2 regions of the Paraburkholderia sp. TE9906 genome follow, and region 2 is predicted to be linked to the other one. Evidence: riboswitches for the same ligand, from Rfam matches in the RefSeq annotation. Region 2 holds a riboswitch; the other holds the start of a gene.
What was found. Region 2 has a riboswitch for glycine ahead of ACZ9H4_RS28150 (D-amino acid dehydrogenase). Riboswitches for the same ligand answer to the same signal wherever they lie in the genome.

Region 1 (7,240 bases), on a different contig from region 2:
AAGAACGACTGGCCGCCGGACAGCACATACGGAATCCGCTCGCGACGCAGCACCTGTTCGAAAATGCGCGCCTGGAAATTACCGCGATACAGGATGGCGTAATCGCGGAAATTCGCGCGCCGCTCGAACTTGTGCGCGGACAGGCGGAACACCACGGACTCCGCCTCGTGCTCTTCGTCGTTGCAGCCCGTGACGGTGATCGTGTCGCCCATGCCGTGTTCGGACCACAGCTTCTTTTCGAACAGCTTCGGATTGTTCGCGATCACGTTGTTCGCGGCGGTCAGAATACGCACCGTCGAGCGGTAATTCTGTTCCAGCTTGATCAGATGCAGCTTCGGAAAATCCTTGCTGAGCTGGCCGAGATTTTCGAGCGTCGCGCCGCGCCAGCCGTAGATCGCCTGGTCGTCGTCGCCGACTGCCGTGAACGCCGCGCGCTTGCCCGCGAGGAGCTTCACCAGTTCGTACTGGCACGCGTTGGTGTCCTGGTACTCGTCGATCAGCAGGTAACGCAGCTTGTTCTGCCAGCGCTCGCGCACCTGCTCGTTCTTCGCGAACAGTTCGGCGGGCAGGCGGATCAGGTCGTCGAAATCGACCGCCTGATACGCGTGCAGCGTCGCCACGTAGTTGCGGTAGACGATCGCGGCCTGATGCTCGTCCTCGTTCGCGGCGATCGCAATCGCCTCCTCGGGCATGATCAGGCCGTTCTTCCACAGCGAGATGATCGACTGGATCTTGCGGATGAAGCCCTTGTCCGTCGAACCGACCTGCTCCTGGATCATGCCGAAGCAGTCGTCCGAATCCATGATCGAGAACTGCGGCTTCAGGCCGACGTGTTCCGCTTCCTGCCGCAGGATCTGCACGCCGAGCGAGTGGAACGTGCACACCGTCAACTGATTGACGGGCACCTTGCGGCCTTCCTTGCCGGGCGTCGTGAGCGTCTTGCCTTCGAGCAGCTTGCCGACGCGCTCGCGCATTTCGGCCGCGGCCTTGTTCGTGAACGTGACGGCGGCGATGTGGCGCGGCTCGAAGCCTTTCGCTTCGATCAGGTGCGCGATTTTCTGCGTGATCACGCGCGTCTTGCCGCTGCCTGCGCCGGCGAGCACGAGACACGGACCGTCAAGATAGCGGACCGCTTCATTTTGAGCGGGGTTCAGGCCTGCGGACATCGTCTGTGGATGGGTGATGCGGTTAGAAGCGGTGGTCGAGGGCACGCCGGCGTGAAATCGCCGGCGGGAGGCCCGGGGGCATGCTGCGCGGCAGCGTCGGCTGGAACGGGCGCCCGCAGGGGTGCGAGGGTATTCCGGTCCGGCGCGGTTTCGCGCGAGAGGAGCGATGTTAACACGGATGTCTGCCATGGACGCCGCGACGGATGCCCCGGCGGTTAGCCGCGACCGGCACCCGGGCCGGCCCAAAGCGCCCCCCGACAATTCACCGCGACGACGCTGACGGTGCGCCTTCAGGACATGCCACAATTACGGTGTTGCGCGCCGTCGCCGCGGTGGCAAAGCGGCGCGCCGTTTTTGCAGGAAGACACGCATGCCCGGATCGCTAAATATTGGATTGATGGGTTACGGTTTTGCTGGCGCGACCTTTCATGCGCCGGTGATCGCACATTGCGGACGCGCAAGCGTCGCCGCCATCGCGACGAGCCAGCCCGAACGCGCGCAGGCCGACTATCCGCACGCGAAAGTCGTGGCCGACCTCGACGCGCTGCTGGCGCTCGACGACATCGATTGCGTCGTGATCGCCACGCCCAACGACACGCACTTCGACCTCGCACGCCGCACCCTGGAAGCCGGCAAGCACGTGGTGGTCGACAAGCCGGTCACGCTGAGCGCCGCCGACGCCCACACGCTTGCCAACATCGCGCTCGCGCGGGGCAAGCTGTTCATGCCGTTCCACAACCGCCGCTGGGACGGCGATTTTCTGACCGTGCGCGATCTGCTCGCCCGCGTGGAACTGGGGCGCGTCACGCAGTACGAATCGCATTTCGACCGCTTCCGGCCGGAAGTGCGGCAGCGCTGGCGCGAAGAGGCGTCGCGCGGCGGCGGCCTGCTGTTCGACCTCGGGCCGCATCTGATCGACCAGGCGTTGGCGCTCTTCGGCGCCCCGCAGACGGTCTCGGCGACGGTGCGCACGCATCGCGACCAGGCGAGCGCGCCGGACTACGTGCACATCCAGCTCGGCTACGGCGAGTTCGAGGTGGTGCTGCACGCGAGCGCGCTGACCGCGCTGGTCGCGCCGCGCTTTGCGATCCACGGCACGCGCGGCAGCTATGTGAAACACGGGCTCGACACGCAGGAAGACCAGCTGAAAGCAGGCCTGCGGCCCGGCGACGAAGGCTTCGGCGCCGGCAATACCGCAGGCTTGCTGCGCGTGCAGGAAGGCGGCCAGGAAGTCGAGCGCGAAGTGCCGACGCGCAATGGCGACTACGCCGGGTTCTATATCGCGGTGGCGGACGCCATCCAGCACGGCGTCGCATTCCCTGTCACGGCTCAGGATGCGGTCGACGTGATGACCATCATCGAGCTCGCGGCGCGCAGCTCGGAAGAAGGCTTGCGCTTGCCGTTCGAGCGCATTCGCTGAGCCATTCGAGCGCGCGGCGCGACGGCTTGTGTACCTAAAACCGCACGAGCCGCCGGGCTCGCGCGGGCAGAAACCCGACGTCTCCGAAAGGAACATAACGTTACAACTCTGCCCGCTCCCCGGTCAGCGCACGGCCGCGCTCATTCGTTGCTACCTGAGTAGCATCTTCACGACAACGACTTCCGGAGAGTCTATGCCTCGTATCACCCGCGCCATTGCAGCAGGCGCCCTGCTCAGTTCTCTCGCCGCCTGCGTGGTGACTCCGCCGCCCGCGCCGACGCCACACCCCACCCAGCAGCAGATCGCGGATCAGCGTCTGCGTCAGGTCGAAGGCCGGATCGACAATCTCGGCCGCCGCATCGACAAACGGGTGAATCAGGGCGACTACCCGCCGCCGCAAGGCGCATCCCTGCATCATCGGCTGGACGTGATCCGCCAGGAAGCGCACGACATGGCCGCGCAACACGGCGGCGGCCTCACCGCCGACGAACAGCGCGTGCTGAATCAGGAGCTGGACAACGCGGCTCACGCGATCGGCGAGTAAGCCGGTTCCGTCATCGAAGCAGCACCGGTGCGCAGCCCAGCGCGGGCAACCTGGCCCGCGTTTTTTTCGCCGACGCGTACCGCAGCCGCCCCCCCTACAGGCCGCCAGCCTCTATTTGACAAGCCCCCGGCCGTCGCGTACATTCGCCGCACGCGTCGGGAGAGCGCGCTGGCCGCCGAATATCGCAGGCCGCGCCGCCGAAGGGGCACACCCGCAAACTCTCAGGCAAAAGGACCGACCGCGTCGAAAAACCCTCGCCAGAAGCAACCTCAAGGCAGCGGTTTTTCGCACTCTGGAGAGCGGCAGTAGCCATCTGCGTTTTGGCAACATCACGCAGATTCGGGCAGGCTGCCCACCGAAGGGGCGCGCGTGTCATCGTGGCGGAGCAACGTTCACGGTCGCGCAATCTCTCAGGTATCGAGGACAGAGGGGTCATGCAGAACCACGCTCGCAGGCACCTTGCCGCGAGGCGTAGCGCCGCATGGCCTTTTTTGTTTCGCGAGACGCCCGAGGCCCCATGACCGAACTCAAACACACCCCGCTCAACGCCACCCATCGTGCGCTCAATGCCCGCATGGTCGATTTCGGCGGCTGGGACATGCCCGTCAACTACGGCTCGCAGATCGACGAACACCGCGCCGTGCGCACCGACGCCGGCATGTTCGATGTCTCGCACATGTGCGTGGTCGACTTCACCGGCGAGCGCGTGCGCGCTTTCTTCGAATACGCGCTGGCCAATAACGTCGGCAAGCTGCAAACGCCCGGCCGCGCGCTCTATTCCTGTCTGCTGAACCCGAACGGCGGCGTGATCGACGATCTGATCGTCTATTACTTCAGCGAAGACCACTTCCGCGTGGTCGTCAACGCCGGCACCGCCGAGAAAGACATCGCCTGGTTCGGCCAGCTCAACGCCGACGGCGGCTTCGGCCTGACCATCACGCCGCGCCGCGACTTCGCGATCGTCGCCGTGCAAGGCCCGAACGCGCGCGAGAAAGTCTGGCAAACGGTGCCCGCCGCACGCGCCGCCACCGAAGCTCTGAAGCCGTTCAACGCGGCGCGCGTCGAAGGCACGCCGTTCGGCGAACTGACCGTCGCGCGCACCGGCTACACCGGCGAAGACGGTTTCGAGATCATCGTGCCGGCGGACCACGTAGAGGCGCTATGGAACGCGCTGCACGCGCAAGGCGTGCGCCCGGCCGGCCTCGGCGCGCGCGACACGCTGCGCCTCGAAGCCGGCATGAACCTGTACGGCCAGGATATGGACGACAACGTCTCGCCGCTCGACGCCGGCCTCGCCTGGACCGTCGATCTGACCTCGCCGCGCGACTTCGTCGGCAAGGGCAAGCTCGAAGCCGACGGTTCGAAGGCAGCATTCGTCGGTCTGATCCTGCTGAAGGAAAACGGCAAGGCGGCAGGTGTGCTGCGCGCGCATCAGAAAGTCCTCACGCCGCAGGGCGAAGGCGAAATCACCAGCGGCACTTTTTCCCCGACGATGCAGGAATCGATCGCCTTCGCGCGCGTGCCCAAGGGCGTGCAGCCGGGCGACACCGTTCACGTCCAGATTCGAGACAAGGCCGTTCCCGCAAGCGTGGTAAAACTGCCATTCGTGCGCAACGGCAAGGTGCTGGCCGTTTAAGCAGCCGCGCGCACGCCCCCTCTTTTTAAGCCAATACCGAATCACACCGCACAGGAGCATCCGATGAGCATCCCGGCCGACCTCAAATACACCGAATCGCACGAATGGGTCCGCACCGAAGCGGACGGCACGCTGACGGTCGGCATCACCGACCACGCGCAGGAAGCGCTCGGCGACATCGTCTTCTTCGAAGTCCAGCAACTGGGTAAGACCGTGACGGCGGGCGACACCGTTGCCGTGATCGAATCGGTGAAGGCCGCTTCCGACATCTACGCGCCGGTCTCGGGCGAGATCATCGAAGCGAACTCGGCCGTGGCCGACTCGCCCGACTCGGTCAACAGCATGCCGTACGAAAGCTGGCTCTTCAAGATCAAGCCGGCCGCCGACGCGACGCAAGATCGCCTGATCGACGCCGACGCGTACACGAAGTCGATCGGCGCCTGATCTGATTCACCTTTACGTTTAACCCGCCAGGTGCGGCGCGTCCCTCTCGAAGCCCAGGGATAGCCGCACCGCCAGGAACACCCATGAAGCTCGAACACCCGGATCGTCTGATGAACCGCACTCCTCTCTCGCTCGCCGCGCTCGAAGTGCATGACGCCTTCGCCGAACGGCATATCGGCCCGGATTCCGCCGACCAGGAAGCGCTGCTCGAAGCCCTCGGCTTCGCCTCGCGCGCCGCGCTGATCGACGCCGTGATTCCGAAGACGATCCGCCGCACCGAAACGCTGCCGCTCGGTCCCTTCGCGCAACCGAAGAGCGAGGCCGAAGCCCTCGCCGCGCTGCGCGAACTCGCGGACAAGAACCAGGTGTTCCGCTCGTATATCGGGCAGGGCTATTACAACGCGCACACCCCGACGGTGATCCTGCGCAACGTGCTGGAAAATCCGGCGTGGTACACCGCGTACACGCCGTATCAGCCGGAAATTTCGCAAGGCCGTCTGGAAGCGCTGTTGAACTTCCAGCAGATGATCGTCGACCTGACGGGTCTCGCGATCTCGAACGCGTCGCTGCTCGACGAAGCCACCGCCGCCGCCGAAGCGATGACGCTGCTGCAACGTGTGGGCAAGCCGAAGTCGAACGTGTTCTTCGTCGCCGACGACGTGCTGCCGCAAACCATCGAAGTGGTGAAGACGCGCGCCACGCCGGTCGGCATCGAAGTGAAAGTCGGACCCGCCGCTGAAGCCGCGAACTCGAACGCATTCGGCGTGCTGCTGCAATACCCGGGCGTGAACGGCGACGTGCGCGACTACCGCGCGCTGACCGAAGCGATCCACGCAGCGGGCGGCCACGTGGTGGTCGCCGCCGACCTGCTCGCACTGACCGTGCTTACGCCGCCGGGCGAATGGGGCGCGGACGTGGCCGTCGGCAATACGCAGCGCTTCGGCGTACCGGTCGGTTTTGGCGGCCCGCATGCCGCCTATCTCGCGGTGCGCGACGAATTCAAGCGTCAGATGCCGGGGCGTCTCGTCGGCGTGACCGTCGATGCGCAAGGCAACCCCGCGCTGCGTCTCGCGCTGCAAACGCGCGAACAACATATCCGCCGCGAGAAGGCCACCTCGAACGTGTGTACCGCGCAAGCGCTGCTCGCGATCATGGCCAGCATGTACGCGGTCTATCACGGCCCGCACGGTCTGAAGACCATCGCGCTGCGCGTGAACCGCATCGCCGCGCTGCTCGCCGAAGGCGCGAAGCAGCTCGGCTACACGCTCGTCAACGAAACCTTCTTCGACACGCTCACGTTCGACACCGGCGCGCGCACGCAAGCGCTGCTCGACGCCGCCACCGCGAGGCGCATCAACCTGCGCCGCGTGAGCGCGACGCAAGTGGGCCTGTCGATCGACGAAACCACGACGCGCCACGATCTGGCCGATCTGCTCGCGGTCTTCGCGCAAGCCGCCTTCGCGAGCGAGGTGCCGCAAGTCGACGCGCTCGACGCCGCGATGGCTGCTTCGAACACCGCCTCGGTACCGGCTGCGCTCGAGCGCACCAGCGCGTACCTCACGCACCACGTGTTCAACCGTCATCATTCGGAGACGGAAATGCTGCGCTATCTGCGCAGTCTGTCGGACAAGGACCTCGCGCTCGACCGCTCGATGATCCCGCTCGGCTCGTGCACGATGAAGCTGAACGCGACCTCGGAAATGCTGCCGGTCACGTGGCCCGAATTCGGCCAGATCCATCCGTTCGCGCCGGCCGAGCAAACCGTCGGCTACCGCGAAATGATCGATCAGCTCGAAGAGATGCTGGTCGCCGCAACCGGTTATGCCGCCGTTTCGCTGCAACCGAATGCCGGCTCGCAAGGCGAGTACGCGGGTCTCCTGATCATCCACGCGTATCACGCGTCGCGCGGCGAAGCGCATCGCAACGTCTGCCTGATTCCCGCTTCGGCGCACGGCACGAACCCGGCATCGGCGCAGATGGCCGGTATGCAGGTCGTGGTGGTCGCCTGCGACGCGCAAGGCAATGTCGAT
Region 2 (7,240 bases):
CTGCAATGGTCTTGTCGAGCCCCGTCACCTTCTGGATCGTGTCGACGAAAAGCGGTTTGTTCGCGGCCATCATGTCGTCCACCTTGACGATCGCGCGAACCGTTTCGAGCACGCCTTGCGGATTGCTCTCGATCACATCCGGGCGCGTGACGATCAGGTTGGTCAGCTTGCCGGCCGCCTGGTCATACGGAAACGCAAAAAATTTGGCCGCCTTGACCTCGCGGATTTGCGTGGCGAACGGCTCGACCGACGTAATCAATTCGACTTCGCCCCGGCGCAGCGCCTGAACGTGGTCCGAAGGATTCGGGATGTTGATGAACTGCACATCCTTGTTGATGTCGATGCCGTGCGTGAGGAACGCGCCGCGCATATGAATGTCCTGCGCATTACCGCGCGACGCGGCGACGCGGAACGGCTTGCCGTCCTTCTTGTACTGCATGATGAGTTTCTTCAAGCCGTCCCAGTCGCCCGCTTGCACCGGCAAATTGTTGGCGATCAGCACCTGCGAGCCGCCGTTGATCTGGCCGGAGACGCCGACTACCTTGAAGCCCTTGTCGAGTGCCGTGACATAGTGCAGATAGGTGACCTGTGCGATGTCGATGCTTTTCGAGAGCAACGCGGTCAGCACGTCGTTGCCCGTATTGAACGAGGTTGTCGTCAGCTTGACGCCGGTGGCGTACTGCGGGGTGAGCGACAACGGTGTGCAGTGCGCGCACTTGGCATAGCCGAGGTTGATCGGTTCGGCGTCCTTGGCGTGGCCGGCCGCGGGCGCAAGCGCGGCGGCGACCAGTAGAGGTGCAAACAGCACGCGCGCAGCGCTTTTCAGGACGGCGAGAGAGGAACGGGCAAATCGCATCAGGTGGACTCCGTTTTGTCACAAAATGAAATATGTTTGTGACAAAACTAAGCAACAGGTGTGCCAATGAATCACTTGGAGAACATCGGCAAGCTCAAACATGACTTCTGTATGGGGCTCAAAGCCGCGAGCGGCGGCGCGCATGGGGCAGGCGGGGAAAATGGGCGCAATCCCATTCGTTGATGGGTCGAGCAGGCTGAGACATTGCTATATCAACGCATTCCGCACCTGTTGCGTGCGGACTGGGTTCGCTGTAAGTGCCTGGTGACATGAATGGTGCAAGTTTCCACAATCAAGTTTATTTTTGTCACAATGTACAATTGCAATGACGCAAAACCATCGTTGGTCAGTGGAGAACACCCAGCGTGCTAATCGACAAAGAATCCGTCGGCTCGCGTAAGGCGCGGCCGGCCGCTCAGATCCTCGATGCGGAAGACAATTCCGATGCGATCTATGAGCGCATCCTCACCGCGGTGATGGAGCACCGGCTGATTCCGGGCACCAAACTCGTCGAGGAAAAACTCGCCAGCGTGTTCAAGGTCAACCGCACGCGAATTCGCAAGGTGCTGGCGCGGCTCACGCACGAAGGCATCGTCACCACGATCCCGAATCGCGGGGCGTTCATCGCAAGCCCGTCGGTGCAGGACGCGCGCCATATTTTCCAGGCGCGGCGCATTCTCGAGCCGGCGCTGATCCGCAGCCTCGTCGAGCGTGGCAAGGCCGAGGATTTTCGGCGTCTCCATGCGCATGTCGCCAAGGAACGTGCGGCCCGCGAGAAGGGCGACAAGCACGCGGTGATTCGCCTCTCCGGGGAATTTCATCTGCTGATCGCCGAAATGGTGGCGAGTCCGCCGCTGACCAAGCTGATGCGCGAACTCGCTTCGCTGACCTGTCTCATCATCTTGCTGTTCGATTCCCCCAACGTGCCCGCCTGTCCGAATCACGAGCACACGGAAATCGTCGGGCTGATGGAGAAGGGCGAACTCGATGCGGCGATAGCGGCGGCGGTCGGACACCTCGATCACATCGAGGCGACGCTTGATCTCTCGTTGCCCGAGGACACTGAGGTCGATCTGCAGGCCATCTTTGGATGAGTGCGCGCGGCGTCTGCTCGCGCCTCGATACTGCTATCGCACCATGACCGTTGCTGTTGGCGATATTGCCGCGCGGCGACACCTGGCTGGAGCCATCATGAAACTGCTGATCGTCAACCCGAACATTTCACGCGGCGTCACCGATCTGATCGAAGCCGAAGCTCGCCGCGTCGCGTCAGCCGATGTGCAGATCGAGATGGCGACAGCGGCAAGCGGTGTGGCCTACATCGAAACCCGCTTCGAGGCGCTGCTCGGTGCGCACGCCGTGGCGAGCATCGCCGGGGAACGCAAAGGCCAATACGATGCGCTGCTGATTGCGGCATTCGGCGACCCCGGTCTGCACGAATTGCGGGAAGTACTCGACGTGCCGGTTGTCGGCATGACCGAAGCCGCGCTGATGACCGCGGCGCAACTCGGTCAGCGGATCGGGATCATTGCGATTTCGCGGCGCATCACCGCCTGGTATCGGGAATGCGTTGACCGTTACGGCATGTTGAGCCGGCTGGCGGGAATCCGTCATCTCGATCGCCCGCTGCGTGACCCCGCCACGGTCCGGGAAGATCACGGCAGCTATCTGGTCGAATTGAGCCGCCGCGCGGTGGAAGAAGACGGCGCGGACGTGCTGATTCTGGCTGGCGCGCCGCTCGCAGGGTTGGCGCGCAGTGTGGCGGACCTTCTGCCGGTGCCGGTTGTCGATGGCGTATCGAGTGGGGTGTGCCAGGCGCAAGTATTGACCCGTCTCGCAACGATACGCGCTCAGAGCGGCAGTTTCGCCAAACCGCCACCCAAGCTCAATGCCGGACTCTCGAATGGTCTTTCCGAATTACTGGCGCGTGAATGAGAGTTCGCACTTGCTCACTCGCTATGAGCGGTGACCGATTGATCCAGACCGCCGACCATTGCACGAAAGACTTGCGGTAAATATTTTTGCCCGGTATTGTCGAGCCGTTCTGCGATGCAGCGCGGGAGAGATCGTCAAGGATTCGCGACGACGCCGACGGAGCAACCGCCCCGGAAACTCTCAGGCAAAAGGACCGCGCAGCAGGAACATCTGGAGAGCGGCGCACGCGCGCCCACCGAAGGGGATTCCCCGCCTGCTTGCCCGGCGCGGGAAGAAACTCTCAGGTACATGGACAGATGGGGCATCGACGCCGATTTCGAATCAGTCAACACGAAATCGACATCGGCGATGCTCAACCACTCTGGACCATGTCATGTCACGAATCGCCATTATCGGCGCCGGCATTACCGGCGTCACGACCGCTCATGCGCTCGCGCAGCGCGGCCATCACGTTACCGTGTTCGAACGCCACCGCTACGCGGCCATGGAGACCTCGTTCGCCAACGGCGGCCAGCTTTCCGCCAGCAATGCCGAAGTCTGGAACAGCGCGGCGACCGTGCTCAAGGGCCTGCGCTGGATGCTCACGCGCGATGCCCCGCTGCTGCTCAATCCGCTACCCACGTGGCACAAGTATTCGTGGATGGGCGAATTCCTGCGGCAGATTCCGCACTATCGCGCGAATACGGTCGAAACCGTGCGGCTCGCGCTCGCCGCGCGCGAGCATCTGTTTTCGATCGCTGAAAAAGAAGGTATCGATTTCGATCTGGAACGGCGCGGCATTCTGCATATCTACAAGACCAGCAGGGAATTCGACGCCGCGAGCAAGGTGAATGACCTGCTGCGTGAAGGCGGCCTCGAGCGCAACCCGGTCAGTGCAAGCGAATTGCAGCGCATCGAACCCGCGTTGCATGGCGATTTTTATGGCGGTTTTTTTACGCCGTCCGATTCGACCGGCGACATTCACAAGTTCACGCGCGGGCTCGCGCAGGCATGCGAACGGCACGGCGTCGAATTCCATTACGACGCGCAGATCACGTCGATCGAGCAGCCTGCCGAAGGCCGTTTTTCGCTGATGGTCAATCTCGAAGGCGAAACGCAGCCGTTCACCTTCGAGCGCATCGTCGTCTGCGCCGGCGTGAAGAGCCGCGACTTCGCGGCGATGCTCGGCGATCACGTGAATATCTATCCTGTGAAGGGCTATTCGATCACCGTCTGTCTCGACGACAAAACCAGTCAGCAGCACGCGCCGTCAGTCAGCCTGCTCGACGACAGTGCGAAGATCGTGACGAGCCGTCTCGGCGCGGATCGTTTCCGGGTAGCGGGCACGGCGGAAATCAACGGCTTTAACCGCGATATTCGTTCGGACCGCATCGCACCGCTAGTGGACTGGACGCGGCGATATTTTCCCGAAGTATCGACTTCGCGCGTCATTCCCTGGGCGGGTTTGCGGCCGATGCTTCCGAGCATGTTGCCCAAGGTGGGCCGTGGGAAACGGCGCGGCGTGTTCTACAACACGGGGCATGGTCATCTGGGCTGGACGTTGTCGGCGGCAACGGCGCACGCCGTTGCGAGCGCGATGTAGCATCGACCAGGCACCTCATGGTCGGATCATCTCTCGCGCGGTGTGCGTGAGAGATGATCCGACACGTGGCCTAGCGAACGCCGACGGCAAGGCGCGTGTCGCTGTAGCGCATGCCGGCAGGCATGCGTCCCTCGTCATCGCCGTCGAGCTTGGTTCGCAGGCGCCGGATGAAATCCTGCGCGGTGGCGGTCAGCAGTTCGCCGCTGGAATAGGCGAGGTACATGCCGATCCTGGGCATTGGTTCTCTCAGGCTCAGCAATTTGAGCATGCCGTCATCCACGCGCTGGGACAGCAATGGCATCGCCAGCGACGTAAATACCGTGATCGCCTCCATCCGCATCGCGAGGTCCAGATAGAGATTCATCGCTGAACAGCGCGTCGTGCGCGTCGGCGGGGGCATACCGTGCGCCCCGAACAGCGTTGCGACAAAGCCGGATTCGTCGTTGGGAGAATCCAGCAGGAGCCATGGAAGCGCGTGAAGCTGTTCGATCGACAGCGTTTCGCTACCTTGATAGGACGCCGCGATGGTCAGTTGCACGTCGAGATCGTAGAGTTGCATCCATTCGAACGTGGCGTTTTTTGGCTCGCCGTATTGCGTAAAGATCGCCACGTCGATCGTGCCGTTTCGCAAACCGTCCGCGATATTCTCGGCGCGCCATTCGATCACCTGCAAGTTCACGTCCGGGCGCGCTGCGGTCAGTTCGATCAACGAGTCGGCGAGCGCGCGCGTCGACGCCGGCGGCGTGACCGCGAGCGTGAGCCGCCCGCCGAGTTCTCCGCGCGCTGTCTGCGCGTCTTCCACGATACGCCCGACTTCCCGCTGCACGACGAGTGCGCGTTTTAGCACCTGGTGGGCGAATGGCGTCAAGGTGGCGCCATTCGCCGATCGGGTCAGCAACAGCATGCCCAGTTCGACTTCCAGCTCCCGGATGGAGCGGCTGATCGCCGGCTGCGTCAGGAACAGACGGCGAGCGGCTTCATGCAGACTGCCGGCCTCGGCGACCGCACGCAGCGCGTCGAGTTGTCTCAACTTCACAGTGCCCCCAGTTCTCATGTTCATCTTTCAAGGGCATAGCTTAGCGGGACAAAAATGCTCACGGCGCGTCGTTGTGGCGGGTTAGCCCGCTGCCTTCGGCAGAGGCGGCTTCACACTCTCAGGAATCGGGCACACGTACGGCTCAACGGCCAGGCGCTCCGCCAGTTCCGTGCGCGCTGCCGCGAGCAGCAGCGGGCTGGTGTACAACTCCAGTGCGGTGGCGGCCATCGTCTTGGCCGCGAGCACCATGCCCTTGTGCGCGATCGCGCTCTTGCCCTGGGCAACCCACTGCCACGAATGCGGCGACGTGCCGAACGCAAAGCATGCGGTCATGCACTGCACCGTGGGCGTGACCCAACTGACGTCGCCGACGTCGGTCGAACCGCCCATCTTCGACGGACGGTCGTTGTCGAGTGCATCGACGCCATCGAACAGCGCCTTCGGTTGGCGCCACGCTGCGGCAAGCATTCGTCCCGCCATTTCGATCTCGTCGGGGCGCGTCGTTTGATGAATCGACTCGGCGAACTGCAGTTCGGCCTTGTCATACTGTGGCGCGCCGAACTCCTTCAACTTCGCGTGCATCAGCTCGTTCAACGTCGTGTTGCGCATCAGGTTCGAACAGGCCGAATGAACCTCGATTTCCAACTCGCAATCGGTCATCAGCGCCGCGCCGCGCGCGATGTTGCAGACCCGCTCGTACAGTTCCTGAGCATCACGATTGCGCGGCGCGCGGATCATGTACAGCGCCGCCGCATTCGGCTGCACGACGTTTGGCGCGACGCCGCCCGCGTCGGTGATCGCGTAGTGAACACGGGCATCAGGGATCATGTGTTCGCGCAGGAAGTTCGTGCCGATGTTCATCAGTTCGAGCGCGTCGAGCGCGCTGCGTCCGAGGTGCGGCGACGCGCCGGCGTGCGCGGCGACACCCTTGAAGCGGAAGTACGCCTGTTTGACCGCGAGACTCTCGATATTCATGATCGTGTTCGCGACGCCGGGGTGCCACGTGATCGCGGCGGACACATCGTCGAACAGACCCGCGCGGGTCATGAAGGTCTTGCCCCAGCCGCCTTCCTCCGCGGGACAACCGTAGAAGCGAACCGTGCCTTCGATGCCGCTGCGCTCCAGCGCGTTTTTGACCGCGACGGCCGCCAGATGCGCGCTTGTCCCGAGCAGATGGTGGCCACAGCCGTGGCCGTTACCGTTGACGATCTCGTTCGACGGGCAGCAACTGAGCGCGAGGCTCTCCTGGCTAAGGCCGGACAGCGCATCGAATTCGCCGAGAATGCCGATCACCGGGCCACCCGAGCCGGCTTCGGCGACGAACGCCGTCGGAATACCGGCGACACCCTCGCGCACGGTGAAGCCCGCCGATTTCAGAAACGCGATATGCGCGGCAGCCGATTTCTGTTCGGTGTAGCCCAACTCCGCGTACTGCCAGATTTCGTCCGATAGCTGGATGTACTTGTCTTTTCTGCTCTCGATGAAATCGTGAACCAGTTCGCTCGACACGGATTATCTCCTCAGTAGGGTGACGCAAAATGGATGCGCGACAGGGCCGCGCATCCGATCAGAATTGATGGTTGATACCCAGCGTGACGCTCGACACGGTGCGTCCGGGAGCGGGTGCGGGCGAGCCGCTGTCGTAGTTGTAGGTGACGCTGGAGTTCGGCCCGTTACGCATCAGACCGACGCGTCCGTAAACAGACGTTCGCTTCGACAGAAAATGATCGATACCGATGGTCGAGCCGTATGCGTAGTCCTGAGCTTTCGTCGTATCGCGATACGCAACCGAAGCGCGCAGCAAGTTGACGCCCCACCATTTTTGCAAACC

Region 1: another riboswitch for glycine. It lies ahead of gcvT (glycine cleavage system aminomethyltransferase GcvT); the one in region 2 lies ahead of ACZ9H4_RS28150 (D-amino acid dehydrogenase).

The regions. Positions count from the first base shown of each region.
Region 1 is NZ_JBWCCT010000008.1:156,233-163,472, forward strand. Features, by position in the region: gene ACZ9H4_RS22675 (UvrD-helicase domain-containing protein) at 1-1,166, opposite strand, end outside; gene ACZ9H4_RS22680 (oxidoreductase) at 1,537-2,586, shown strand; gene ACZ9H4_RS22685 (hypothetical protein) at 2,780-3,130, shown strand; glycine riboswitch at 3,277-3,377, shown strand; glycine riboswitch at 3,413-3,567, shown strand; gene gcvT (glycine cleavage system aminomethyltransferase GcvT) at 3,648-4,766, shown strand; gene gcvH (glycine cleavage system protein GcvH) at 4,830-5,210, shown strand; gene gcvP (aminomethyl-transferring glycine dehydrogenase) at 5,294-7,240, shown strand, end outside.
Region 2 is NZ_JBWCCT010000013.1:5,900-13,139, reverse strand. Features, by position in the region: gene ACZ9H4_RS28165 (ABC transporter substrate-binding protein) at 1-856, opposite strand, end outside; gene ACZ9H4_RS28160 (GntR family transcriptional regulator) at 1,222-1,950, shown strand; gene ACZ9H4_RS28155 (aspartate/glutamate racemase family protein) at 2,048-2,791, shown strand; glycine riboswitch at 2,904-2,997, shown strand; gene ACZ9H4_RS28150 (D-amino acid dehydrogenase) at 3,165-4,373, shown strand; gene ACZ9H4_RS28145 (LysR family transcriptional regulator) at 4,444-5,409, opposite strand; gene ACZ9H4_RS28140 (M20 family metallopeptidase) at 5,491-6,918, opposite strand; gene ACZ9H4_RS28135 (porin) at 6,977-7,240, opposite strand, start outside.